Regions from separate parts of the Methylosinus sp. LW3 genome, predicted to be linked through region 1. Evidence: predicted binding sites of a transcription regulator. Region 1 holds the regulator's gene; the other holds the start of a gene.

Region 1 (9,595 bases):
GCAGCACGGTGCGGCGAAATTGCTCGAAGGTGAGATCGGTGAGCTCTATGACCTTGGCGCGCACAGGCTCGACGCCCGAGGCGACTGCCGCAACCACCGCGCCTTCCGCATCCAGCCGATGCAGCGCGCGGCTGCGCTGCTGAAGATTGCCGGTCGCTCGCCCGCGAGCGCGCGCAATGTCGCAGCGGGCGCGATAGCGCTCGCCGTCGCGGCCGAGAAAATCGACCTCCGCGAAGCCGCGTCCGGCGCCGCGGCGCAGAATGGAGCGCGGATCGGCGGCGCTCACCGTCTGGCCGCTGGGGTCGGGAACGCTCTCATTGACGCCCTGCGCGGCGACGCGCGGAAAAGCGTCATAGAGCGCGAGGCAGAGCGCATCGAGAATCGTCGATTTGCCGGCGCCGGTCTCGCCGGTAATGGCGAAGAGGCCGGCGCCGCGCAGAGGCTCCTTCTCGAAATCGATCTCGAAACGCTCGGCGAGGCTTGCGAGATTTTCGCCGCGGATCGCGAGAATGCGCACTATTCCTCCATCGCGGCGGAATGGAACAAAGTGAGATGCTCCGCGGTCGGCTCGGCTTTGTGGGTGAGCGCGAAAGCCTCGCGAAACAGCTCGACCGGCTGGCGTTCCGAAAGGCGCAGAGCGGCGGGCGCCGGCGCCTCCGTCTCGGCGCGTTGCGGGCGCTCCACGGTGAGCGAGGCGAGGCGGATCGGAAATTTCTCCGCTATCGCGTCGATCTCGGCGTCCAGGCCGACGATCGGCCCTTCTGCGGCGATGGTGAGGTGAATAAACGGCTTCTCATCCGCTGGCGTCGCCGGATCGAGGGCGAGCGCGGCGAAAGCGGATTCGACATCGTTCCGCGCCATGCCGCCGCGCGGCGGAATGCGCAGGCAAAGAGTCGGACGCGGCAGCGGGACATGCTCGACCGTCGTCGCCGCGCCCGCGATCGTGACGATCGACACGCCGTGACGATAGTCGATCTCGGTCTTGGACAGCGGAAACAGCGAGCCGGAATAACGGATGCTCTCGCGCCCGATCGCTTGCGGCCGATGCAAATGGCCGAGCGCGACATAGGCGACATCCGGCGGAAACACGTCCGGCGGAACGGCATGCTCGCCGCCGACGAGAATGCGGCGCTCGGCGCCTTCCGATTCCAGGCCGCCGGCGACATGCAAATGGCCGGTGACGATGAGCGGCGCCGCGCCGATGCGCGCCCGCGCCGCGGCGATCAGCTCGCCATAGAGCGTGCGCACGGAGCGCACGACCGGCGAGCCCTCGCTCTCGCCTTCCAGAACCGGCAGATCGGCGGCGCGCGGATAGGGCACGGCGAGAAGATGCGCCTCGATCGCGCCGTCGGCGCCGCGCAGCGGCACGAGATGCACGTCGACGTCGATCTCGCCATTCTTGCGCGCGATCGTGCCGACGCCGGCGACATTGACGAGATCGAACAGAGCGCGCGGCGCTTCTATGCGGCCGGCGGGATCGTGATTGCCGGCGAGAAGGACGATGGTCGCCGCGGGCAGGGCGGCGCGCAGCTCCTTGAGCGTGTCGTAGAGGAGCTTCTGCGCCTCGGCGGAAGGGTTGAGGCTGTCGAAAATGTCGCCGGCGACGATCACCGCATCGACGCGGCGCTCGGCGGCGATGGCGACCAGCGCGCGCAGGACCTTGCGATGCTCCGCCTCGCGCGGCCAGCCTTGCAGCTGCGCGCCGAGATGCCAATCGGCCGTATGGAGGAGGGTGAGCAGCTTCGGCGTCCTTCGTGTCCTTGTGGTTTCGATCTACCACGAAGACACGAAGAGCACGAAGGCGATCAGCGCTGTGGAGCGGGCTTTGGCCACAGGCTGGCGCCGGAAGGGCCGACGCCAGTCTCGAGCAATAGGACCTCACCGTCCTTCGCCCAGCCGAAATGAACCGTCTCCGCCGGCACGACGATGGAATCGCCGGGGCCGAGGAGGCGCAGCGATTTCTCGTCGAGCTCGCCGCCGACGCCGGCGTAGAAGCGCCCGGAGATCACCGTCACCAGGCGCGCATCGGGATGCGTATGCGGCAGCGATTTCGCGCCGGCCGCATATTTCACCGAGAGCGCATAGAGCGCGCCCGGCTGCGTCGCCGTGCCGCTGACCGGCGCGGCGCTGACGCCTGAAAAGATCGGCACGGGCGCATATTTCAATTCGCTCTGCAGCATGGCCGGCGGCGGGCCGTCGGCCAGCGCCGCGCCGGCGAAGAACGCCAGCGCGAAGCCGAGAAGATTGCGCGCGCGCATGAGGCCTCCGTCAGTGGAAGAGGACGAAGGTCTTCTGCAGCGTGATCGACACGCCCCAGGCGAGCGGAATGCCGACGGCGGCCCAGGCGGCGAAGAGCAGAATGCGCGAATTGCCATTCTGCGCGGCGGCGGCGCGGCGCGCCTCGGCCGCAGCGGCTTCCGCAGCCTGTCCTTCCTCGACATAATCCTCGAAATCGGCGTGCGGCTCTCTTTCTTCCTGCGCGATGGCGGCGACGCTGGTCTTTTTTTCCGCGGCGACCTCCTCATCGGTCATGAACAGCTTCTCGGCGACCGGCCGCACCGAGAGATCGCAGATGAGGCCGAGAATGAGCAGGCCGGCGAGAATATACATGGTCTGATTATAGACCGCGTCACGCGCGACGCCGTGGTCGAGCTGATAGTCGCGCAGATAATTGACGAGCACCGGACCGAGCACGCCCGCCGTCGACCAGGCGGTGAGCAGACGGCCGTGAATCGCGCCCACATAATGCGTGCCGAAAATATCGGCGAGATAGGCGGGAATAGTGGCGAAGCCGCCGCCATACATGGACAGGATCACGCAGAAGAACAGCACGAAGAGCACGATATTGCCCTGCTGCGCGGCCCAGGGCGCGGCCGAATAGAGAATAATGCCGAGGATGAAGAAGACGGCGTAGGTGGTCTTGCGGCCGAGCTTGTCGGACCATGTCGCCCAGGCGAGGCGGCCGCCGATGTTGCAGAGGCTAAGCAGGCCGGTGAAGCCTGCGGCGATGGCGGCGATCTTCGCCTTTTGCGCCGCGTCGAGCTCGGAAAAGCCGATGTCGAGGCCGATGAGCTTGCCGCCGAACACTTCCTGCAGCATGGGCGAGGCCATGCCGAGCACGCCGATGCCGGCGCTGACATTGAGCATCAGCACCGCCCACAGCAGCCAGAATTGCGGAGTCTTCCAGGCGACGTTCAGATGTACGTGGCGGCTCGTCACCATCTTGTTGGCGGCCGTCGTGGACGGCGCCCAGCCCTCCGGCTTCCAGCCGTCGCGCGGCACGCGATAGCCGAGCGAGCCGCCGACCATGAAGACGAAATAGATCGCCGCCATGGTGACGAAGGTCTGCCACACGCCGACGGAGCCCGGAGCGGCGTAATAGGACATCAGCTTGTCGGCCAGCGGCGCGCCGATCATCGCGCCGCCGCCGAAGCCCATGATCGCCATGCCGGTCGCCATGCCGCGCCGGTCCGGGAACCATTTGATGAGCGTCGAGACAGGCGAAATATAGCCGAGCCCGAGGCCGATGCCGCCGATGACGCCGGAGCCGAGCCACAGCATCCAGATCTGATGCAGATAGACGCCGGCCGCCGAGATCAGCAGGCCGCCGCACCAGCATACCGACGCCGCCAGGCCCGCCTTGCGCGGACCGGCGGTCTCCAGCCAATGGCCGAACACCGCCGCCGAGGAGCCGAGAAAGACGAAGAACAGCGTGAAGGTCCAGCCGAGCATGCTGATCTTCCAATCGCAGCTCGTGGCGAAGACGCTGGCGAAAAAGCCCATATCCGCGGGGCAGGCCTTCGGCTCGGCGCCGCCGATGACGCGCGACAGCGGCAGCCAGAACACGCTGAATCCATAGGCCATGCCGATGCACAAATGCACGGCGAGAGCCGCCGGCGGCACCAGCCAACGATTGAAGCCGGGCGCTGCGATGGAGCGCTCCCGGCTGAAAAATTGCCGGGATGGCATAGCGGCTACCGACATGAAATCCTCCGAAAATCGAGCCGCGCTTCCTCTGCGGCGTCGTGAGCGGTCCCCCGAACGCCGCCCCCGCGGCGCCCGCTTTTTCGCGATGAGCGCCCTTGCGGCGCGTGCTGGTTTTCGACAATGCCGAGCGTTGCGACTTTTTCAACTCTTTCTATCGGAAAATCGTCACAGCGCCGATGATCGATCAATATGTTTTTCTCGTCGCTTTATTTGATTTCTCTATTATGACGCCCATCCGCCGGATTGGACGAGGGCTTTCTATCGGCCGACCGAAATTCGCGCGCGACGCCAATGTTTTTGCGCTTGCGGGCGGCCTTCGGCGTCCATATCCTGTATGACAATATGTAACTGCCGTATATAGCCAAGGCGCGCATGGGATCGGCGGCGCGCATCTCGAGGCCCTCGCCATGCGGTTCGGCGTCTTCACCACTTACGAAAACCCGCAGCAGGATTTCGCGCGCTGCTTCGAGACGCAGACGCGCCTGGTGCGCCACGCCGAGGCGCTCGGCTTCGAGGAGGCCTGGGTCGCCGAGCATCATTTCGAGCCGGACGCCGCCTGTCCCTCCATTCTCACGCTTCTCTCCTATCTCGCCGGCGTGACGAGCACGATACGGCTCGGCTCGGCGGCGGTGCTGCTCGCTTTCCGAAATCCGATTCAGGTGGCGGAGGATGTCGCCACCATCGATCTGCTCTCCAAGGGGCGGTTCGATTTCGGCGTGGCGCGCGGCGGGCCTTTCGAATTGCAGAACCGCCATTTCGGGGCCGGCAAGGATTCGACGCGGGAGATGACTCTGGAGGCGCTCGGCCTCGTCAACCGCCTGCTCTATGAAGACAAAGTGACGTTCACCGGCGCGCATTACGAGGCCAATGGCCTCAGCCTCACGCCGCGCCCGCTGCAAAAGCCCATCCCCACCTATCTCGCCACCACCACGCCGGGGGCGATTCGCTACGCCGCGCGCAATGGCCATGGCGTGATGGCCGGCCCGCCTTTCCCCATAGAACAGATCAAGGAGACCTTGCGCATCTATCGCGAGGCCGCGGGACCGGAGGGCGATCCGCGCTTCACCATGGCGCGCTTCTATTTCGCCGCGCCGCGCCGCGAGCAGGCGCTGGCCGAGGCTGTTCCCTTCCTCTCCCGCTTCGCCGAGCGCATGCGCGGCAATTTCGCCCGCCAGGACGGCGCGGCGCCGGCCTCGCTGACCGAGGAAGGGCTGCTGCAACGCTCGCTGATCGGCGATTTCGACGAAGTGGCGGAGAAGATCGCCGCCTATCGCGAGGAGACCGACGCGCGGGCGATATTGCTGAAGCCGATCTCACGGGATGCGGAGAAGAACTTGCGCTCGCTAGAGGATTTCGCGCGGCATGTGCGGCCGATGCTGGGGGTGGAGGCGGCGGCGGCGCAGTAGAGGGGCGGAACCGTAGGATCGTAGCCTGTGTGAGCGACTCTTCGAATCAAGCAAGAACTCTGCTATTCTTAGCGAATGGAAACTAGAGAATCTGAGCCCGCAACGGCGTCACATCAACGGATAGTTGATGTTATAATAAATGCCGGTTCGCAAATTTGGCCCTTTGCAACCTCGTTGCCGGCCCTCGTTTCCGCCTACTGGGAAGGGTTGCCTATCGCGGCGACCGTCGTTCTCCTAGCCGCTGCCGTGGCATCCGGGTATCTAGTTTTTCTTGCTCGAAATGACATGAAGGGGCGTCTGATATGGTTCGTGGCTGGCGCCGTCTTTTCCGCAATAATTCTTGGCATTTTTCAGCTAAATAAAGATAGGTTTTTCTTATCGAATATTGACCGAGAAGTTTTTGACACGGCTAAAGAGTTTGGGGGAAAATTATCGGTTGAGCATTGGGCTGTTCAGAAGAGTGATGTGGCGTCGCAGACCCATTTTGACAGTGGGGCTACTATTTTATTTTTTAGCTCACGATCTGATCTTTATGTATTGTTATCAACAAACGAGGCTTTTATGTTCCCGCCAGCAGAAGTTGTAGTCGAGAAAGAGTGGTTCGATGAGGCGTATGTGAGACAACAACTAGGGGTCCCGCCAAACAAAGTTTCTCCTCGCGGAGGGGTAGCAAAATACTGGCATGAAATTAACAAGCGTGTGCCTGGAGGCGTGCAATTGGGTTGGCCTGATTGGTTTTGTGATACCGACAAGTTTAGCGTCATCTCAAAGGGGTATGAAAACGGGGTGATTGCGGGGCCATTCCGTTCTTCGGGACGGGACAATGTTAATGACCGAGGGCAGTGGTTTGTCATTAACAGTCGGGATAAATCGCTTGAATGGCGTTCTCAGCGAGCCCGAATAGATTTGGATCACGATGTTTCTGACTGGAAATGCATTCATGCTCCCTGACCAAGGACCGCCGAAGAGTCTCCCTTGCGGAACGCACCGAGAACGCCTATCCTCCCGTTCATGATTTGTTTATGAACCCGCGCCATCATGGCTAGGTTCGGACGTGGCGCGACGCGGGCGGGCGGCGCCGGGGGGCTTCCATGCTGACCAAGAAACAGAGCGATCTGCTGCGCTTCATCCATGAGCGCCTGAAGGAGACCGGCGTGCCGCCCTCCTTCGACGAGATGAAGGACGCGCTCGATCTGCGCTCCAAATCCGGCATTCACAGGCTCATTCTCGCGCTCGAGGAGCGCGGCTTCATCCGCCGTCTGCCCAATCGCGCCCGCGCGCTCGAGGTGCTGCGCCTGCCCGAATCGGCGACGCCCCGCGTCGCCGCGCGCGGCGGCAAATTCTCGCCCTCGGTCATAGAGGGCGCGCTCGGCCGCGTGCGGCCCGTTCCGGCCGGCGAGCCCGAGTCCGATCAGCAGGTGGCGATTCCGGTCATGGGCCGCATCGCCGCCGGCACGCCCATCTCCGCGCTGCAGAATCGCAGCCACACCATCAGCCTGCCGCCGGATATGCTCGGCGGCGGCGAGCATTTCGCGCTCGAGGTGCGTGGCGATTCGATGATCGAGGCCGGCATTCTCGACGGCGACGTCGTCGTGGTGCGCAAGCAGGACAGCGCCGACACCGGCGATATCGTCGTCGCCCTCATCGACGACGAGGAGGCGACATTGAAGCGCCTGCGCAAGCGTGGCGCGTCAATAGCGCTCGAGGCCGCCAATCCGGCCTATGAGACGCGCATTTTCGGGCCGGATCGCGTCCGCATCCAAGGCCGTCTGGTCAGCCTTCTGCGCAAATACTGAGGGCCTCGCGCCGCCACGATCTCGCCGCCCTTTGCCGCCATGGTCCGGCCTCGCGCGCTTTTGGCGCGCGGGCCTTTTCGCGTAGCGGCAGAGCGATAAAGGCATGTTGTTCTCGTCTCGCGCCCTCGCCGAGGGCGCGCGCTGCATCGCCAGCGGCCCGCGGCCGCCCGCTTTTTTCTACATGGACGATGGAATGTCGCACTCGACCGGCCCGATGCGCGAAATCGAAGGATCCAAGCCCTTGGGCCAAAGCCGCCGCCTGCCTTTCCCGCGCCTCTCGCGCCGCTGGCTGATCGCTCTCGGCGCCGTCGCCGCAGTGGCGCTCGGCGCGGCGCTCGCGCCTTGGACCTTCTCGACCAATGCGCTGCTCGAGGAGATTTCGGGCCAGCTCAACGCCTCATCCGGCCTGTTCATCGCCGCCAAAGGCCGCTCGACCTTCTCGCTGCTGCCGCGCCCGCACATCACCATAGACAGCATCGCCTTCGCCGATCCCACCGCCGCGCTGACCATCGAGGCGGAGAGGCTGCACGGCAATGTGCTGCTGCTGCCGCTGCTGGCCGGCCGTTTGGAAATCGCCGATATCGAGCTCATCCGCCCCGCCATAGAGGTCGATCTCGATCGCAAGCCGATGAGCACGTCCGGCGCAGCTGTGCGCGCCGCGGCGGCGCGGCCCTCGACGCCGGCGGCCGAGAAGGCCGATCGCGCCCGGCTCGGCGGCGTCTCCATCGTCTCCGGCGTCGCAAGGCTCAAATATTCGGGCGGCGAGGAAACGCTGCAGGACATTGACGCGACGCTCGATTGGCGCACCGTCGGCTCGCCGGCGACGCTCGACGCCGCTTTCTCCTGGGGCGGCGAGCGGCCGCGCGCCATGCTCTGGGTGCTGAAGCCCGGCGCGCTGCTGCGCGGCGAGCAGACGCCGGTCACTGTGCGGCTCGATTCGGACAGCGTGCGGCTGGAGGCGGAAGGCTTCGGCCAGATCGGCGCCAAGCCGCGCTATATGGGGCGGCTCAACGCCTCTTCGCCCTCGCTGCGCCATGCGCTCGGCCTCGCCAAGGTGAGCGCGCCGCTGCCCGGCGCCTTCGAGAATGTGCAGCTCTCCGCCAAGGCCAGCGTCGGCCTGCGCGATTTTCAGCTGACCGATGTGAAGCTCTCGGCCGACGACAATGAGTTCGAGGGCACATTCGCGCTGCGGCACGAGGGCGAAAAGCCCATCGTCCATGCGACTCTCGCCAGCAATTTCGTGTCGCTGAAGCCGATGATCGCCGATCTGCCGCCGCTCTCCGGCGCCGACGGCCAATGGAGCCGCGACGCTTTCGTCCTGCCGAATATTCAGGACGCCGATGTCGATCTGCGCCTTTCGGCGACGCGCGCCCGCATATTGCGGCTGAATCTCGAGGACGCCGCTCTATCGCTGCTGCTGCGCGGCGGAAGGCTCGAGCTCTCGCTCGCCGAGGCGCAGGCCTATAAGGGGACGGTGAAGGGCCGCGCCACTTTCGCCGCCAATGCGGCGGGCGCGCTGGAGTTTCACGGCAATGCGCAGCTGACCGGGGTCGACGCCGGCGCGCTCGCCTGGGACCTCGCCGCACGGCCCGATCTCGGCGGCGCGCTGGACGCCAATTTCACGCTCGACGCCACTGGCGACAGCGTCGCGCAGATCACGCGCGATCTCGACGGCCGCGCCAGCCTCACGCTGAGCGAGGGCGAGGTCGGCGGCATAGATCTCGAGCGCGCGCTGCGCCGCGTCGACAAGCGGCCTTTGTCGAGCGCGATGGATATTCGCTCCGGCCATTCGCTGGTGGATCGCGCCAGCGCGACCATCAAGATCGTCAAAGGAACCGCGAATATAGAGGACGGCCAGGCGCATGGGCCGGGCTTCGCGCTGGCCTTCGCCGGCCAGACGCGCATTCCCGAGCGCAGCCTCGCGATGAAGGCGCAGGCCAATGAGGCCGACGCCGCCGGCAAGCCGCGCGAGAAGGGCGTGCAGATCGGCTTCGATCTCTCCGGCGCCTGGGACGATCCCGTCTTCGCGCCGGACGCCGCCGCGCTGATCAAGCGCTCGGGCGCGGCCGCGCCGCTGCTGCCGCGCGTCGAGCCGGAGGCGGGCGCGGCGAAGGAGCGGTGAGAGCTTCCCGCTGTTTTTCTCGTTCACTCGCGCGAGCGTCACGAGACCGCAGCGAGCTCGGGGGCGGCAATGATGGGTCGTGAGGAGCTTTTGGGCGCATTGGTTGCCGCCTCTGGTGGCGTGCAGGCTGCATACGAGGAAATCCTCGACGCGTGGGGGTCGGAAGAGCCGCCTGTCACGACGCTCCTCGCCGCCCTAGGCTATCGGATCGCCGAGGACTTCGATAGCACGGACGTCGACGCCAACCGCCGCCTGTTCTCGTTGATCGAGCAGGCTATGGAGAG
Region 2 (6,828 bases), on a different contig from region 1:
AAATCTCCGCGCTGTTGAAGTAGCCGCGGTCAGCGACGACGTCGAGGCTCTCCGTCTCCAGCGTCGCCTTTGCTTGCTTGGCCATGTTGGCGAGCTGAGATCGATCCGTGCCGACATTGGTCACCTCATGGGTGACGATCAAATGATGCCTCGTGTCGACCGCCGTTTGCACATTGTAACCGACTACTCCGGAGCCGCGGCCGCTTGTCGCCATCGAGCGGGCGTCGGGATCCGTCAACGAAATCTGCTGGTCCGGCGCATCGAGCATTTGCGTCTCCAGCGCCTCGAGACGCTGCATCTCGCCCTTCAGCTTCGCGATCTTCTCTTTGAGGCGGCCTGCTTTGATCTTCAGCGCCTCTGACGGCTCCTGTCGGTCGGCGCTGTCGAGTTGCTGCAAATAGCGCGCGACGCTCTCTTCGATCTGCGCCATGCGCCGCTCCATCTTGGCGCGCGTAAAGTTCTTGTCCCGGTTGTTGACGGCCTTGAACTTGCTGCCATCGATCGCGATGCTGGCTTGTGTGAGCAGGCCCATCGTGCGGCACAGCGCGACGAAGCGGGCGCAAACCTGGCGGATGGCGAGACCGTTGTTCTTGCGGAAATCGGCAATCGTCTTGTGATCAGGAGCCAGACGCCGCGTCAGCCACATCACCTCGACGTTGCGTCCGGCCTCGCGTTCCAGCCGGCGGCTCGATTGAACCCGGTTGAGGTAGCCGTAAATGTAGAGCTTCAGCAGGCAGGAGGAATGATAGGAAGGCCGGCCCGTCGCCTTGGGATCGACCCCGCCGAACCCGAGCGCACCCAGATTGAGCTCGTCGACGAAAACGTCGATCACACGAACGGGATTGTCCTCGCCGATCCAATCATCGAGGCATTCCGGAAAAAGCGCGCCCTGCCCACGATCCGCCCCTTCGACAAAGCGCTTCATGAGACCCCCCGGCAAATCACTAGAAAATCATAGCATCAACGACGTTTTCACACAGCCAGGGTCAAAGACAGACGTATTCTGGCTCCCTTCGGGCTATGTCATTCCCTGAACCGAGCTTCATTCAGGAGTGGGGTGGCGCGCGGCATAGACCACGCGTTTCACCTTCGGCTTCGTCGTTTCATCGTTCATCCCCACATCCCCCGCATCTTCGCCCGCACATCGACCCGCAGCCCACCCCCGACGAGACGCTCGCCCACCGCTGCCGCGGCCGGCCAGCTCACGCAGTCGAAATGCCGCAGCATCTCCGCGGGAATGAAGCGCGTGCGCGCGGCATAGACATGCCGGTCGCCCTGGGCCGGCTGACCATGGACGAAAAATCGCTGCGGCGTCACCAGGCGCAGACTGTCCTTCGCGCGCGTCATCGCGACGTAGAGCAGCCGGCGTTCCTCCTCTATCTCCGCCGCCGTTCCCGTCGCGAGATCGGAGGGGATGCAGCCGTCGACGGCGTTCAGCACGAAGACCGACTTCCACTCCTGCCCTTTGGCGGAATGGATCGTCGAGAGGATGAGATAATCCTCGTCGCGCAGAGGCGGGCCGGCCTCGTCGCTGGTCGCGTCCGGCGGGTCGAGCGTCAGCTCGGTGAGGAAGCGCTCGCGCGAGGGATAGCAGGCGGCGATCTGCTCGAGCTGCACGAGATCGGCGAGGCGGCTCGGCGCGTCCTCGTGCAGGCGCTCGAGATGCGGCTCATACCAACGGCGCGCGGCTTCCATTTCCGCCGGCCAGCCCTCTCTCGCATGCAGCATTTGCAGCGTCGCGACGAGGCCGCGCCATTCCTCGCCAGCGCGCGGCGGCGGCGGCGCCTCGGCGAGGCTGGCGAGCGGGTCCGGGCGCTCGATGAGGAAGTCGAGAATCTTCTGCGCGGAGGAAGGGCCGACGCCGGGCAGGACTTGCAGAATGCGAAAGCCGGCAACGCGATCGCGCGGGTTCTGCGCGAAGCGCAGCAGAGCAAGAAGATCCTTCACATGGGCGCTGTCGAGGAACTTCAACCCGCCGAATTTCACGAAGGGAATGTTGCGGCGCGCGAGCTCCAGCTCCAACATGGCGCTGTGATGCGAGGCGCGGAACAGCGCCGCCTGCTGCTTCAGCGTCATGCCGGCTTCGCGCGACTCCAGCACGCGCTCGGCGATGAAACGCGCCTGATCGCTCTCATCGCGCACGGTGACGAGCTGCGGGCGCTCCGAGGAGCGGCGCTCTGTCCAGAGGTTCTTGGCGTAGCGCTCGGCGGCGAGCGAGATCACTGCGTTGGCCGCGGCGAGGATCGGCTCGGTCGAGCGATAATTGCGGTCGAGCGTGACGATTTCCGCCGGCGGCGCGAAGCTCTTCGGAAACTCCAGAATGTTGCGCACAGTGGCGGCGCGGAAGGAATAGATGGATTGCGCATCGTCGCCGACGACGGTGAGCCCCAGGCCCTTCGGCTTCAAGGCGAGCAGGATGGAGGCCTGGAGGCGATTGGTGTCCTGATATTCGTCGACGAGAATGTGATCGAAGCGGCCGCCGATCTCCTCGGCGAGCGCTTCGTCCTGCATCATCTGCGCCCAGTAGAGCAGGAGATCGTCGTAATCGAGCACATTCTGCACCTGCTTCGCCTCGACATAGGCGGTGAACAATCGGCGCAGCTCGTCATGCCAGCGGGCGCACCAAGGGAAGGCGCCGAGCAGCGCCTGCTCGAGCGGGATTTCGGCGTTCACGGCGCGGGAGTAGATCGAAAGGCATGTGCCTTTGGCAGGGAAGCGGCTCTCGGTCTTCGAGAATCCGAGCTCGTGGCGGAGGAGATTCATCAGATCGGCGGAATCTTCGCGATCATGAATGGTGAAGGCGGGATCGAGCCCGATGGCGCCGGCATATTCGCGCAGCAGCCTCGCGCCGATCGCGTGAAACGTGCCGGCCCAGACGAGGACATCGCCGCCGCCTGTGGCGCCCAGCGCCTCGGCGCAAATGCGTTCGACCCGCCGCGTCATCTCGGCGGCGGCGCGGCGGGAGAAGGTCATCAGCAGCATCCGCTGCGGATCGGCGCCCCGGACGATGAGATGCGCGACCCGATGGGCGAGCGTGTTCGTCTTGCCGGAGCCCGCGCCAGCGATGATGAGCAGCGGGCCGCCAACGGAGGCCGACAGGCCGTCGTGGAGCCCGTGCTCGACGGCGCGGCGTTGTTCGGCGTTGAGCTTTTCGAGATAGGCGACGGCGGTCATGGGCGAATCGGCACGGTGAGCGGGTCCGCGGACTGAACCATAATTCTTGTTTTGTTCGCAATGGCGGCGTATCTCGAAAATCGAAGCTGCGGCCCCTCGAATTTCCGTGAGGCGCCACGAAGCGTTCTCGCGGCCTTCCGCGCGGAGAAATATCCGCAAGCGCGTCCTCTTGACTCCCGACCTCGAAGAGAAGAACATTTAGGGAACATGACATTGAGCCCACACCCAGAGGTCGAGAAGGCGCTTGCGGCACCAGCCCGCCATAGAGTCGTTGCGCGCGCAGATCGAGAAGATCGAAGGCCGAGCGCGGCGCGTCAAATCGGTCCTTCCGTTCGGAATCGCGGACATCGACGCGCGTCTTCCGGGCGGTGGTCTCCCCCTCGGCGCGCTCCATGAGATTGCTGGCGGCGGCAATGGCGCCGTGGACGGCGCGGCCGCGGCGTTGTTCGCCGCGGGGATCGCGACCCGCACGAAAGGCAAGATCCTCTGGGTCATCACGCGATCCGACCTCTTCGCCCCGGCGCTGGCGCAGGCGGGCTTGGCGCCTGATCGCGTGATCTATGTCGAGGCCGGCAACGACAAGACAGTGCTCGCATGTGTCGAGGAAGGCTTGCGGCACGGCGGTCTCGGCGCGGTCGTCGGAGAAGTCGCGCGTCTCGACATGACCGCGTCCCGGCGTCTCCAGCTCTGCGCCGAGGGAAGCGGCTCGATCGGTCTCGCGTTGCGGCGCTGGCGCCGGCAATCCGAAGCCGTCGACTTCGGTCAGCCGACTGCCGCGGCGACCAGATGGCGCGTCTCGGTCATGCCCTCGGCGGCTCTGCCGGTCCCCGGCGTCGGCCGCCACCGTTGGCTCCTGGAACTGATCCGCGTCCGCGCCGGTGAAAGCGCGGATTTCGAGGTGGAGGCGTGTGATGGCTCGGGTCGTCTCGCTGTTCCTGCCGAGCTGGCCCACGGACCGGCTTCGACGGCAGGCTGGCGACGCGGAGCCGCCGGCTGAGACGCCGCTCGTCCTGATCGGTCACGACGGGAGGAGACAGGTGGTGCGGGCCGCGGACGCGGCGGCCATGGCTGCGGGCGCGCGCGTCGGAATGCCAGCCGCCAAAGCGCGGATTCTCGTGCAGGGTCTCGTCGTTCGAGATCACGACGCCGCGGCCGACGCCCAGGGCCTCGACCGTCTCGCCCTATGGGCGCTCCGACGCTATGCGCCGATCGTCGCGGCCGACCCACCAGACGGCGTAGTGATCGACTCTACCGGCGCCGATCATCTTCATGGCGGCGAAGCGGCCATGCTGGCCAGCCTGATCGACAGGCTTTCATCGTCCGGCGTGCGCGCGCGCGCGGCGATCGCCGACAGCTGGGGAGCGGCGCACGCTTTGGCTCGCTATGCCGCGCGGCCTTTGCTGATCGCGCCGCGCGGCCATGGCGGCTCCGTGCTGACGGGCCTACCTCTCGCCGCGCTTCGCCTGCCTGCCGACATGGTCGCGGCGCTCCATGTTCTCGGCTTCGAACGGATCGGCGATCTCCTCGCACAGCCGCGCGCGCCACTCACTCTGCGCTTCGGGCCGCAGCTCGGTCGCCGCATCGATCAGGCCCTGGGAATTCTCGGCGAGCCGATCGCCCCGATCCGACCCGACGAGCTGATCGAGGTGAAGCGCAATTTCGCGGAGCCCATCGGCGCGGCCGAGACCATCGCCCGCCATATCGGCGAGCTGGTCGTCCAGCTCTGCGCCGGACTGGAGGCCGAGGGACTGGGGGCCAAGCGCCTCGACCTCATTTGTCACCGCGTCGACGATCGCCTGCAGGCGGTCCGTGTCGGGGTCGCCATGCCGGTGCGCGACGTGAAGCGCCTCACGCGGCTGCTGACCGACAAGATCGAGACGATCGAGCCCGGATTCGGCATCGAAACCCTCAGCCTCGCCGCGACACTGGCCGAGCCGCTCGCAGAAAAGCAGACCCTGACCACGATGGTCGATGACGGAACGCCGGACGTCTCCGATCTCGTCGACACACTCGTCAATCGGGTCGGTGAGCAGCGCCTCTACCGGGCTGCGCCGGTCGCCACCGAGACGCCCGAGCGGTCGGTGCTCCGAATTCCGCCCATGGCGCCGGACACCGGCGAGACATGGCAGGGGCGCTGGCCTCGGCCGTCGCGGCTGTTGCCATCACCCGAACCGATCGAGACGTTGGCCGCTCTGCCGGATCATCCGCCGGTCGCCTTCACCTGGCGCGGCGTCCGGCGGCGCGTCCGCCGGGCCGACGGACCCGAGCGCATCCGCGGCGAGTGGTGGCGGCGCGACGCCGAGCTGACCGCCGTGCGCGACTATTTCCGCGTCGAGGACGACGCCGGCGAACGCTATTGGATCTTCCGTTCCGGCGATGGCGAGGACCCCAATAGCGGCTCGCAGCGCTGGTTCCTGCACGGAGTGTTCGGATGAGCGGCCGAATCCGCTACGCCGAGCTGCAGGTCACGTCGCATTTTTCGTTTCTGCGCGGCGCGTCGTCTTGCGATGAGCTTTTCGCCCAGGCGGCGCTTCAAGGCGTCGAAGCGGTCGCCGTGGTCGACCGCAACTCGCTGGCCGGCGTCGTGCGCGCATTCGAGGCCGCCAAGACGACCGGCGTGCGCCTGATCGTCGGCTGTCGCCTCGATCTCGTCGACGGCATGTCGGTGCTGGTCTATCCGACCGACCGCGCCGCCTATGGTCGGCTCTGCCGGCTGCTGTCGCTCGGCAAGAAGCGCGGCGGCAAGGCGAAATGCATTCTCGAATGGGCCGATCTCGTCGCCTACGGCGATGGCCTGATCGGCGTCCTCGTTCCAGACGAGCCCGATGAGACCTGCGGCCTGCGATTGCGCCGGCTGCGCGACGCCTTCGGCGACCGCGCCTATCTCGCATTGACGCTTCGCCGGCGCCCCAACGACCAGCTTCGCATCCACGAGCTGTCGACCATCGCCACGCGGATGCGCGTGCCGAGCGTCGTCACCAACGACGTGCTCTATCACGCGCCCGACCGGCGCATGCTGCAGGATGTCGTGACCTGCATCCGTCACGGCGTCACCATCGACGAGCTGGGCGATCGGCGCGAGCACGGCGACCGCTACATGAAGCCGCCCGAGGAAATGCGCCGGCTGTTCCCGCGCAATCCCGAGGCGGTCGCGCGCACGATCGAGATCGCGGCGCGTTGCCGCTTCGACCTCGGCGAGCTTTCCTACCAATATCCGGAAGAGCGTGACGATCCGACGCTCACCCCGCAGGAGACGCTGGAGAAGCTCGTCTGGGAAGGCGCGGAATCGCGCTATCCCGAAGGCGTGCCGGAGAGCGTCCGGGCGTCCCTGCGGCACGAGCTGGGTCTGATCGAGAAGCTTCGATACGCGCCGTATTTTCTCACTGTGAACAGCATCGTCCGCTTCGCCCGCTCCCGGGATATCCTCTGCCAGGGCCGTGGATCAGCCGCCAATTCCGCCGTCTGCTACGTGCTCGGCGTCACCTCGATCGATCCCGGCCGCAACGACCTCCTGTTCGAAAGGTTCGTCAGCGAGGAGCGCCGCGAGCCGCCGGACATCGATGTCGATTTCGAGCACGAACGGCGCGAGATCGTCATGCAGTGGGTGTTCGACACCTATGGCCGCGACCGCGCGGCGCTTTGCTCGACCGTGAT

The links. The regulator LexA, encoded in region 1, represses DNA repair genes until DNA is damaged. The targets are predictions, from matches to a motif close to TGTTCNNNNTGTGTTCNG.
Region 2: METLW3_RS0124570 (ImuA family protein) is a predicted target of LexA. The motif match lies at 3,365-3,382, and genes of this name have one in related genera.

The regions. Positions count from the first base shown of each region.
Region 1 is NZ_AZUO01000001.1:1,093,628-1,103,222, forward strand. Features, by position in the region: gene METLW3_RS0105385 (AAA family ATPase) at 1-517, opposite strand, end outside; gene METLW3_RS0105390 (exonuclease SbcCD subunit D C-terminal domain-containing protein) at 517-1,773, opposite strand; gene METLW3_RS0105395 (cupin domain-containing protein) at 1,806-2,258, opposite strand; gene METLW3_RS0105400 (OFA family MFS transporter) at 2,269-3,984, opposite strand; gene METLW3_RS0105405 (hypothetical protein) at 4,083-4,325, shown strand; gene METLW3_RS0105410 (LLM class flavin-dependent oxidoreductase) at 4,395-5,393, shown strand; gene METLW3_RS28115 (hypothetical protein) at 5,679-6,344, shown strand; gene lexA (transcriptional repressor LexA) at 6,485-7,189, shown strand; gene METLW3_RS0105420 (AsmA family protein) at 7,293-9,311, shown strand; gene METLW3_RS26750 (hypothetical protein) at 9,381-9,595, shown strand, end outside.
Region 2 is NZ_AZUO01000005.1:142,961-149,788, forward strand. Features, by position in the region: gene METLW3_RS0124560 (IS1182 family transposase) at 1-925, opposite strand, end outside; gene METLW3_RS0124565 (ATP-dependent helicase) at 1,111-3,174, opposite strand; gene METLW3_RS0124570 (ImuA family protein) at 3,419-4,171, shown strand; gene METLW3_RS0124575 (DNA polymerase Y family protein) at 4,086-5,609, shown strand; gene METLW3_RS0124580 (error-prone DNA polymerase) at 5,606-6,828, shown strand, end outside.